DNA from 2 places in the Streptomyces sp. NPDC091649 genome. Region 2 is predicted to be linked to the other one. Evidence: riboswitches for the same ligand, from Rfam matches in the RefSeq annotation. Region 2 holds a riboswitch; the other holds the start of a gene.

Region 1 (4,956 bases), on a different contig from region 2:
TGCTGTTCCTGTACGTGTTCGGCCCGTCGGCCGAGGAGCGCATGGGCAGGGTGCGGTTCGCCCTGTTCTACCTGGGCTGCGGCTATGTGGCGCTGGTCTGCTACGCGGCGGCGCACGCGGACTCCGGGCAGACGCTGGTCGGGGCGTCGGGGGCGATCTCCGCGGTGCTCGGCGCGTTCCTGTACCTCTTCCCCCGGGCCCGGGTGACCAGTCTGTTCCCGTTCCTCTTCTTCCTGCCGCTGCGCTTTCCCGCATGGATCGTGTTGATCTTCTGGTTCGCCCTCCAGTGGGCGGCGGCGCAGGGTGCGGGCAGCGGCCCCGGGGTGGCCTATCTGGCGCATGTGGCGGGCTTCGCGGCCGGGTTCCTGTACGCCTGGGGACGTTATGGGCGTACGGCTAGAGTGAAGGTTCCAGCCACGGCCACCGAGGGAGACAGCCAGCCGTGATCACCGCGATCGTGCTCATCAAGACCAGCGTCGACCGGATTCCGGAGATCGCCGAGGCCATCGCCGCGCTGGACAGCGTCAGCGAGGTCTTCTCCGTGACCGGCACCTACGACCTGATCGCCATGGTCCGGGTCGCCAAGCACGACGACCTCGCCGATGTCATCCCCGGCCGGATCAGCAAGATCCCGGGCGTCGAGGGCACCGACACCCATGTCGCGTTCCGTACCTACTCCCAGCACGACCTGGAAGCGGCCTTCGCCATCGGCCTCGACGCGTAGGCGGATCGGCGAAGCACCTCGGCCGGGGACAGGCGGCGCGCCTGCCCCCGGCCGAGGCGTTTCACCGGGACGTATGTCCGGCCCGGCCGGCCTCGCCCCGGTCCGGGACGCAGCGGCCGTCCTCGGTGCGGTAGTTCCACCGGGCGCCTTCGCGGACCAGCTCACAGACCGCGCCCAGGAAGCGGTCGATGTGCTCGTCGGGCGTCCCTGCGCCGAAGCTGACGCGGATCGCGTTGAGGGAGAGCTCGCCCGGCTCGGCCTCCGGCGCGCCGCACTGGCCCGGGTCGCGCGGGTCGCTGCCGAGCAGGGTGCGCACGAGCGGGTGGGCGCAGAAGAGGCCGTCGCGGACGCCGATGCCGTACTCCGCGGAGAGGGCGGCGGCGAAGTGCGAGCTGTTCCAGCCGCGCACCACGAAGGAGATGACGCCCACCCGGGGCGCGTCGTCGCCGAAAAGCGACAGCACCTGCACCTCGGGCACCCCGGCGAGCCCCTCCCGGACCCGGCCCACCAGCTCCTGCTCCCGGGCGACCAGGCCCTCGAACCCCGCCTCGGTCAGGGCCTTGCAGGCGGAGGCGATGGAGTAGACGCCGATGACGTTGGGCGAACCGGCCTCGTGACGCGCGGCGGTGGTGTGCCAGTCGACGTCCACCCCGCCGTCGGCGCGCCGGGCGACCTTGCGGGAGGCGCCACCGCCGGCGAGGTACGGCTCGGCCTCCCGGAGCCAGTCGGCGCGGCCGGCGAGGACTCCGGAGCCGAAGGGCGCGTACAGCTTGTGGCCGGAGAACGCGACCCAGTCGACGTCCAGTCCGGCGACGTCCACGGGATGGTGCGGGGCGAGCTGCGCGGCGTCCAGGACGATGCGCGCGCCGTGCGCGTGGGCCGCGGCGGCCAGTTCCCGCACGGGCCACAGCTCGCCGGTCACATTGGACGCGCCGGTCACGCAGACGAGCGCGGGGCCGTAGGGGTCGCGGTCGGCGAGGGCGCGCTCCAGGGTCTCGACGGCCTGGGCCGGGGTGCGGGGCGCGTCGAGGTAGGTGACCCGGGCGTCGCGCCAGGGCAGCAGCGACGCGTGGTGCTCGGTCTCGTACACGAAGACCTCACAGCCGGCGGGGAGCGCGGAGGCCAGCAGGTTGAGGGAGTCGGTCGTGGAGCGGGTGAAGACGACCTGGTCCTCCGCGCGGCAGCCGAGGAACTCCGCCACCGTGCGGCGGCTGTTCTCGAAGAGGTCGGTGGAGAGCTGCGAGAGGTAGCCGGCCCCTCGGTGGACACTGCCGTAGTACGGGGCGTACGCGGCGACGTCGTCCCAGACCCGCTGGAGGGCCGGGGCGCTGGCGGCGTAGTCGAGCGCGGCGTAGGCGACCTCACCGCCGGTCACCAGCGGGACGGTGACGTTCTGCCCCAGAACGGGCAGCGGGGCACAAACCGACGAGTCGAGGGCAGCGGTGGGGACAGACATGGCGAACTCCCGTAACAGGCAGGCGAAATCCCCGCGCCGGCGGATACGCGGCAGCGCGGGAGGGGGAAGGGGAAAAGGGTGCGCGGAAGGGGGCGTTCAGCCCTAGCGCATTCGCTTGCTCACAGAAGACTCCCTGGGGACCAGGACCCCGGGGGCTGGCATCCGCTGGATGCCGAGGGGCCCGCGCTTGCCGCAGACCTCGCTGCCTGCGGCCTGGTCTTCACCCGGGGCACCCCGCCACGGACGGAGGGTTGCCGGACAGCGGGCCGGGGCCGTAGTCGCTGTCACTCATGACCTGCGCAGCATCTTGCCATACGTGTGCACAGGCGCAAGGCGCGGTCCGGATTCCGGACCGCGCCCTGTGTCACACCGTGTGCCCCGCGTCCTCTCCGCGGCGCGCTCAGGCGTTGCTGGCCGCCACCCAGCGCTCCAGGGCCCGCTTGGCGGCCCCGGAGTCGATGGCCGCGGCCGCGACGAGGATCTTCGCCGCGAGCTGCTCGGTCAGCGTGCCGGGGCCCGGGTCGAGGGCGACCAGGGCCGCCGCCGAGTTGAGCAGCACCGCCTCCCGCACCGCGCCGCCCTCGCCGTCCAGCAGACGGCGGGCCACATCGGCGTTGTAGGAGGCGTCGGCGCCGCGCAGCGCCTCGACGGGGACGATGGGCAGCCCGGCGTCGCGCGGGTCGAAGGGCTCCTCGCGGACCGCGCCGTCGCGGACCACCCAGACCCGGGAGGTGGCGGTGGTGGTCAGCTCGTCGAGCCCGTCGTCACCGCGGAAGACGAGAGCGGAGTTGCCCCGGTCCGCGAGGACGCCCGCGACGATGGGCGCCATCCGGGCGTCGGCGACGCCGACCGCCTGGGCGCGCACCTGGGCCGGGTTGGTGAGGGGGCCCAGGATGTTGAACGTGGTCTGCGCGCCGAGTTCCTTGCGGGCCTTGGCGGCGTACCGCAGGGCGGGGTGGAACTTCACGGCGAAGCAGAAGGTGATGCCCGCCGCTTCGGCGACCTCGACGACCCGCTGCGGGGTCAGCTCCAGGTTGACGCCGAGCTTCTCCAGTACGTCGGAGGAGCCGCTCGCCGAGGAGGCGGCCCGGTTGCCGTGCTTGACGACCTTGGCGCCGGTGCCGGCGATGACGATCGCGGACATGGTCGAGATGTTGACCGTTTTGGCGAGGTCGCCGCCGGTGCCGACGATGTCGACGGTGCGGCCGGGCACGTGGATGGTGTTGGCGTGGGCGTACATCGCGCGGACCAGTCCGGTGACCTCGTCGACGGTCTCCCCCTTGGCCCGCAGCGCGACGGCGAACCCGGCGATCTGCGCGTCGGTGGCCTCGCCGCTCATGATGCGGTCCATGGCCCAGGCGGTGTCCTCGGAGCTGAGGTTCTCGCCGCGCAGGAGGGGGTTCAGGAGGCCGGGCCAGGAACGGTCCGCCACGCTGTCGCCGCCGTTCGGGGTCACAACGTTCATGGTCCGCTCCAGGGTCCACAGCCGGCTAGGGAAGATGGCTCCACCCTATCCAGCGCGGAGGACCGCGAAGAGCCCCGTCCATCGAATGGACGGGGCTCTCACGGTGGCGATCGGTTCAGGTGATCAGTGGTGGCCGTGGCCCTCGCTGATCTCCTTGTACTCCTCGGGGGTGGCCTTGGGAATCTGGTTCCCCTCGGCGTAGTACCCCTTGCTGAGCTTGGCGCGCAGCTTCTGCACCGGGGAGATCTTGCGCTTGACGCCGTTCTCGTCGACCGCGGGGCCGAGTTCGAGCGGCCGGTACTGCTCGTGCGCCGTGAGCGTGTGCAGCTGCTCGGGGCTGAGCGGCTCGTGGACCTCGACGAACTCACCGTGCGGCAGGCGCTTGATGAGCCCGGTCTCGCGACCGTGCAGCACCTTCTCCCGGTCGCGGCGCTGGAGGCCGAGGCAGATCCGCTTGGTGACGATGAACGCGATGACCGGTCCGGCGAAGAAGAAGATCCGGACGAACCAGGTGATGGAGTTGATCGACAGGTGGAAGTGCGTGGCCCACAGGTCGTTTCCACCGCCGACGAGGCCGATGAAGTACGCCGTGATCCAGGCGACGCCGAGACCCGTGCGGGTCGGGGCGTTGCGCGGGCGGTCCAGGATGTGGTGCTCGCGCTTGTCGCCGGTGATCCAGGACTCGACGAACGGGTAGACCGCGATCACGGTGAGGACCACGCCGAAGGCGACCAGCGGAATGAACACGCCCAGGGCGAGGGTGTGGCCCCACAGGTTGATCTCCCAGCCCGGCATCACCCGGACCAGGCCCTCGGCGAAGCCCATGTACCAGTCGGGCTGGGCGCCGGTGGACACCTGGTCGACGCGGTACGGGCCGAGCGCCCAGATCGGGTTGATCGTGGCGATGGCCGAGATGATCGCGATGATGCCGAAGACGAGGAAGAAGAACCCTCCGGCCTTCGCCATGTACACGGGCAGCAGCGGCATGCCGACGACGTTCTTGTTGGTCCTGCCGGGGCCCGCGAACTGCGTGTGCTTGTGGTAGAAGACCAGGATCAGGTGCGCCACCACCAGACCGAGCATGATGCCCGGCAGCAGCAGGATGTGGATCGAGTAGAACCGGGCCACGAAGTCGTGGCCGGGGAACTCGCCGCCGAACAGGAACATCGAGATGTACGTGCCGACGATCGGCACGGACAGGATCGCGCCCTGGGTGAAGCGGACACCCGTACCGGAGAGCAGGTCGTCCGGGAGGGAGTAGCCGGTGAACCCGGTGAACATGCCGAGCACGAACAGCAGGAAGCCGAAGAG
Region 2 (4,956 bases):
GGCCGCGCACGATGTTCTTGGACAGTTCGGTGCGGTCCACCCGGACGACGGTCTTCCGGCCCTCGCCCACCTGCTCGCGCAGCGTCGCCATCCGCTCGTCCACGTCCGCCTCGTGCGAGCGCCGGCGCAGGAAGTCCGCGTCCGCCCCGAGGCCGTGCACCCCGACCCTGGTGCGGCCCGTCCCGCCCAGGATCTCCGTGCAGCAGCCGATGAACGCGTCCGCCCAGCGGCGGGTCAGGAACGCGGCCCGGTCCGCTCCGAGGATGCCGCGCAGCAGTTGCTCGGCGATGTCGTCGGGGAGCAGCCGGAAGTAGTCGACGGGCGCCCACGGGGTGTGCGAGAAGTGGCCGATCCGCAGGTCGGGGCGCAGCTCACGGAGCATTCCGGGCACCAGGGACAGGTGGTAGTCCTGGACCAGGACCGAGGCCCCGGGGCCCGCCTCCTCGGCGAGCGCCTCGGCGAAGGCCCGGTTGTACGTCTCGTACGAGGCCCACATGCGGCGGAACTCGGCGTCGAAGACGGGCTCGACGGGGGTCTGGTAGAGCAGGTGGTGGACGAACCACAGCACCGAGTTCGCGATGCCGTTGTACGCGTCGGCGTGGACCTCGGCGTCGATGTCGAGCATGCGCACGCCCTCCTCGCCGACCCCGCGCCGCACCGCCTCGCGGTCGCCGTCGCCGAGGGCCGCGCAGACCCACAGTTTGTCGTCGACGGCGCTCAGCCCGGAGACGAGGCCGCCGCCCCCGCGCTTGGCGTCGAGCGTCCCGTCATCGCCGAGCGTGTACGAGACCGGGCCGCGGTTGGACGCGACGAGGACCTGGGCGGTGGAAGCTGCTGCGGATTCGGCGTACTCGGAGACCATGTGCGCAACCTAGCCCGTTCGGGAAGCCGTCAAACGCCCCCCGGGCCTCCCGCTCCTCGTGCCGGGAGGCGCGTGCCGGGCGCCGGCGGGCCGGGGAGTGCGCCCCGGCGGCAGCCCTCAGGCCGCGTGCCGCTCCGCGTACTCCGCGATCTCCCGCATCGGGGGCCGTTCCTCCGTGTCCACCGCATGGGTGCGGGGCACGAAGCCGTCCGCGCCGCGCTCGAACTGGGTCAGCGCGGGCCGCACCAGATGGCCCCGGGAGAGCCGCAGCTGCGCCGTCCGGTAGATCGCCGCCGCCATCCGGCCCAGTGCCTGCCCGTCCTGGTGGCGGTGCTTGCGCACGCCGACGTCGACCTGGCCCAGCGCGTCCAGGCCCACCGTGTGCAGCGCGTCCACCAGCAGGCCCAGCTCCACCCCGTAGCCGACCGGGAACGGCAGGCGCTCCAGCAGGGACCGCCGCACCGCGTACTCGCCGCCCAGCGGCTGCACGAATCCGGCCAGTTGGGGCCAGTGCAGATTGAGCAGCGGGCGTGCCACCAGTTCGGTGACCCGGCCGCCCTGACCTGCGGTGTCGCCGAGGGGACGGTCGTACATCGCCTTGACGAACTGGACGGCCGGGTCGGTGAGCAGGGGGCCGACCGTGCCCGAGACGAAGTCCGCCGAGAAGTCCCTGAGGTCGGCGTCGACGAAGCAGACGATCTCGCCGCCGGTCACCAGGAGCGACCGCCACAGCACCTCGCCCTTGCCGGGCAGGGCCGGAATCCGGGGGAGGATCGCGTCCCGGTGGACCACCCGGGCGCCCGCCGCCCGGGCCACGGCGGCGGTGGCGTCGGTGGAGCCGGAGTCGATCACCACCAGCTCGTCGACGAGCCGGACCTTCTCCATCAGCTCCCGGCGGATCGTCGTCACGATCGCGCCGACCGTGGCCTCCTCGTTCAGCGCGGGCAGCACCACACTCACGGACGTGCCGCGCGGGTCGGCGTCCCGGGCGTCGGCGAGCCGGTTCAGCGGGCGGTCGCCGGACGACCAGGAACGCCTGGTCAGCCAGCGTTCCACCTCTTCGAGCACGGTCGGTACTCCCTGTGTGTGATCCATCTCGCGGTTCGGACGGCTATCTCGACGGTCCGATGCTTCGGTTACAGTCTTGAACAACGCGGATGACCGTCGCATGTCGGGGTCGGACCGCGGATAAACGCCTGGATCGAAGATCCAGTGCCATAGAGCTCATCCAGAGGGACTGAGGGAACGGCCCGTTGAAGTCCCGGCAACCCCCCTGCCGACCGCGAGGTCACGGTGGGGAAGGTGCCAATTCCGTCTTGTGGCGAAATGCGTCGCAAGGAAGATGAGGAGAAAGGGACTCCGCCATCATGGCTGTTCAGACCGTCGCAGGCACCACCGCTCCCGCCCCGGCCGTCGATCTCGGTCCCGCCGCGGCGCTTTCCTGCCGCGAGTGCGGCGAGCGTTTCGAGCTCGGCCCCCTCTTCGCCTGTGCCTCCTGTTTCGGACCGCTGGAAGTGGCCTACGACCTGCCCACCGGCTCCCCGGAGGAGCTGCGGAAGCGCATCGAGGCCGGCCCGGACAACATCTGGCGTTACGCCCCGCTGCTGCCGGTACCCGCCGATGTCGCGGAGAAGCCCAACATCAACCCCGGCTTCACCAAGCTCGTCAAGGCCGACAACCTCGCCCGCGAACTCGGCGTCACCGGCGGCCTGTACGTGAAGGACGACTCCGGCAACCCGACGCACTCCTTCAAGGACCGGGTCGTCGCGATCGCCGTGGAGGCCGCCCGCGCCTTCGGCTTCACCACCCTCTCCTGCTCCTCCACGGGCAACCTGGCCGGAGCCGTCGGCGCCGCCGCCGCCCGCGCCGGGCTGCGCTCCTGCGTGTTCATCCCGCACGACCTGGAGCAGGGCAAGGTCGTCATGGCCGCGGTGTACGGCGGTGAGCTGGTCGGCATCGAGGGCAACTACGACGACGTCAACCGCTTCTGCTCCGAGCTCATCGGCGATCCGCTCGGCGAGGGCTGGGGCTTCGTCAACGTCAACCTGCGCCCGTACTACGGCGAGGGCTCCAAGACGCTGGCGTACGAGATCTGCGAGCAGCTCGGCTGGCGGCTGCCCGACCAGATCGTCATCCCGATCGCGTCCGGCTCCCAGCTCACGAAGATCGACAAGGGCTTCCAGGAACTGATCAAGCTCGGCCTGGTCGAGGACCGGCCGTACAAGATCTTCGGCGCCCAGGCCGAGGGCTGCTCCCCGGTCTCCGCCGCCTTCAAGGCGGGCCACGACGTGGTGCGCCCCCAGAAGCCGAACACCATCGCCAAGTCGCTGGCCATCGGCAACCCGGCGGACGGCCCGTACGTCCTGGACATCGCCCGCCGCACCGGCGGAGCCGTCGAGGACGTCGACGACGAGCAGGTCGTCGACGCGATCAAGCTGCTGGCGCGTACCGAGGGCATCTTCGGCGAGACGGCGGGCGGGGTGACGCTCGGCGTGACGAAGAAGCTCATCGAGGCCGGCGTCATCGACCCGGCGCTCACCACCGTCGTCCTGAACACCGGCGACGGGCTCAAGACGCTCGACGCGGTCGCCCCGACCTCGCAGGCCACGGCGACCATCAAGCCGAGCCTGGACGCGTTCCGCGCCGCGGGCCTCGCCGGCAGCTGACCACCCGAGACTCCAGGAAGGCACCCACCATGAGCGTCAAGGTCCGTATCCCCACCATCCTCCGTACGTACACGGGGGGCCAGGCCGAGGTCCCGGCGGAGGGCGCGAAGCTCTCCGAGGTCATCGAGTCCCTGGAGAAGGACCACCCGGGCATCGCGGCCCGCGTCCTGGACGACCAGGGCAAGCTGCGCCGCTTCGTGAACGTGTACGTCAACGACGACGACGTGCGCTTCGAGGGCGGCCTGGACGCGGCCACCCCGGACGGCGCGGGCGTGTCGATCATCCCCGCGGTGGCCGGCGGCTGCTGAACCGCCCCGGGCCGCCCCACGGCGGCCTCCACCGCACCTCTGTGTGACCACGGTTGCCCCCTCCGCGAGAGAAGCGGAGGGGGCAATTCTGCATGGTTGAGCGCGGTACAGTTGGGGAAGCCCCGTCTGCTGCTCGTGCCGCCCGCATATGAGAATGCGCCCGGCCCCGATAAGAAGCAGCCAAAGTGCGTGAACCTCTTGTGGCATAAGTGCCCTTTGTCTGGCCCGACTTGCCCGTAAATCTCAGCAAACCCGCATATTCGCGTGTTCTTCGGCGCCCAGAATTCTCGTCCGACTGACCTGTTGCAGAGGGCAGTTGGGCGGATACATTCGGCCGCGGTCGACGCGCTGCGGCGCCGCGCACCCTCTCCTGTCGGAGGGTGAGTTCCGACCCGGGGCCGCGAAGTGCGGTCCCGTGCAAGGGCCAGTAATAGGGGAGTTAGGCATGGCTCAGGGCACCGTCAAGTGGTTCAACGCGGAGAAGGGGTACGGCTTCATCGCGGTCGACGGTGGTGCGGATGTTTTCGTCCACTACAGCGCGATCCAGATGGACGGGTACCGCACCCTCGAAGAGGGTCAGCGAGTTGAATTCGAGATCTCGCAGGGCCAGAAGGGGCCCCAGGCCGACATGGTCAAGCTCGCCGTCGGCTGAGCTCGGCGCGGTCGTCCGACGACACTACTCACGCACGCAGGGCCCGGCCCCGGGATCAGGGGACCGGGCCCTGCGTGCGTTCCGCGTTCCCGCGCTCCGGGGGCCCGCGCGTCTTCGGCGGTACCGGCGAGGGGTGCGCCGCCGGCCGCTCCCGGGTCCCGCCGCGGCCCGCTTCCGGGGCACCTTGGGCCCACGTCCCGTCCGGATCCGGCAGGGGACGCTTGCACTCGCAGGGGTCGAGTGCTAATCATTGGCGTTAGCACTCTCCAGGTGAGAGTGACAGAAACTTGGACCGGGCCGGTGAGGCCCGCAGGCGCGGTGGGGCAAGGAACCACCACGCAGGCAGGCCGTCCGTCGCGGGCGCCTCTCGGTCCGGAGAATCCACCCCTGTCCGGGAGGACCACTTCACATGGCCAAGATCATCGCGTTCGACGAGGAGGCACGGCGCGGTCTCGAGCGCGGGATGAA

What was found. Region 2 has a riboswitch for S-adenosylmethionine ahead of thrC (threonine synthase). Riboswitches for the same ligand answer to the same signal wherever they lie in the genome.
Region 1: linked by a shared signal. The riboswitch ahead of ACIQMU_RS13490 (aminotransferase class V-fold PLP-dependent enzyme) and the one ahead of thrC (threonine synthase) in region 2 are both predicted to bind S-adenosylmethionine.

Annotation. Positions count from the first base shown of each region.
Region 1 is NZ_JBIVTR010000006.1:93,420-98,375, reverse strand. Features, by position in the region: gene ACIQMU_RS13500 (rhomboid family intramembrane serine protease) at 1-446, shown strand, start outside; gene ACIQMU_RS13495 (Lrp/AsnC family transcriptional regulator) at 443-724, shown strand; gene ACIQMU_RS13490 (aminotransferase class V-fold PLP-dependent enzyme) at 786-2,180, opposite strand; SAM riboswitch class IV at 2,359-2,476, opposite strand; gene trpD (anthranilate phosphoribosyltransferase) at 2,581-3,645, opposite strand; gene ACIQMU_RS13480 (cytochrome bc complex cytochrome b subunit) at 3,769-4,956, opposite strand, start outside.
Region 2 is NZ_JBIVTR010000004.1:290,441-295,396, reverse strand. Features, by position in the region: gene ACIQMU_RS11025 (trehalose-6-phosphate synthase) at 1-862, opposite strand, end outside; gene ACIQMU_RS11020 (glucosyl-3-phosphoglycerate synthase) at 980-1,930, opposite strand; SAM riboswitch class I at 2,084-2,211, shown strand; gene thrC (threonine synthase) at 2,230-3,528, shown strand; gene ACIQMU_RS11010 (MoaD/ThiS family protein) at 3,558-3,836, shown strand; gene ACIQMU_RS11005 (cold-shock protein) at 4,282-4,488, shown strand; gene groL (chaperonin GroEL) at 4,898-4,956, shown strand, end outside.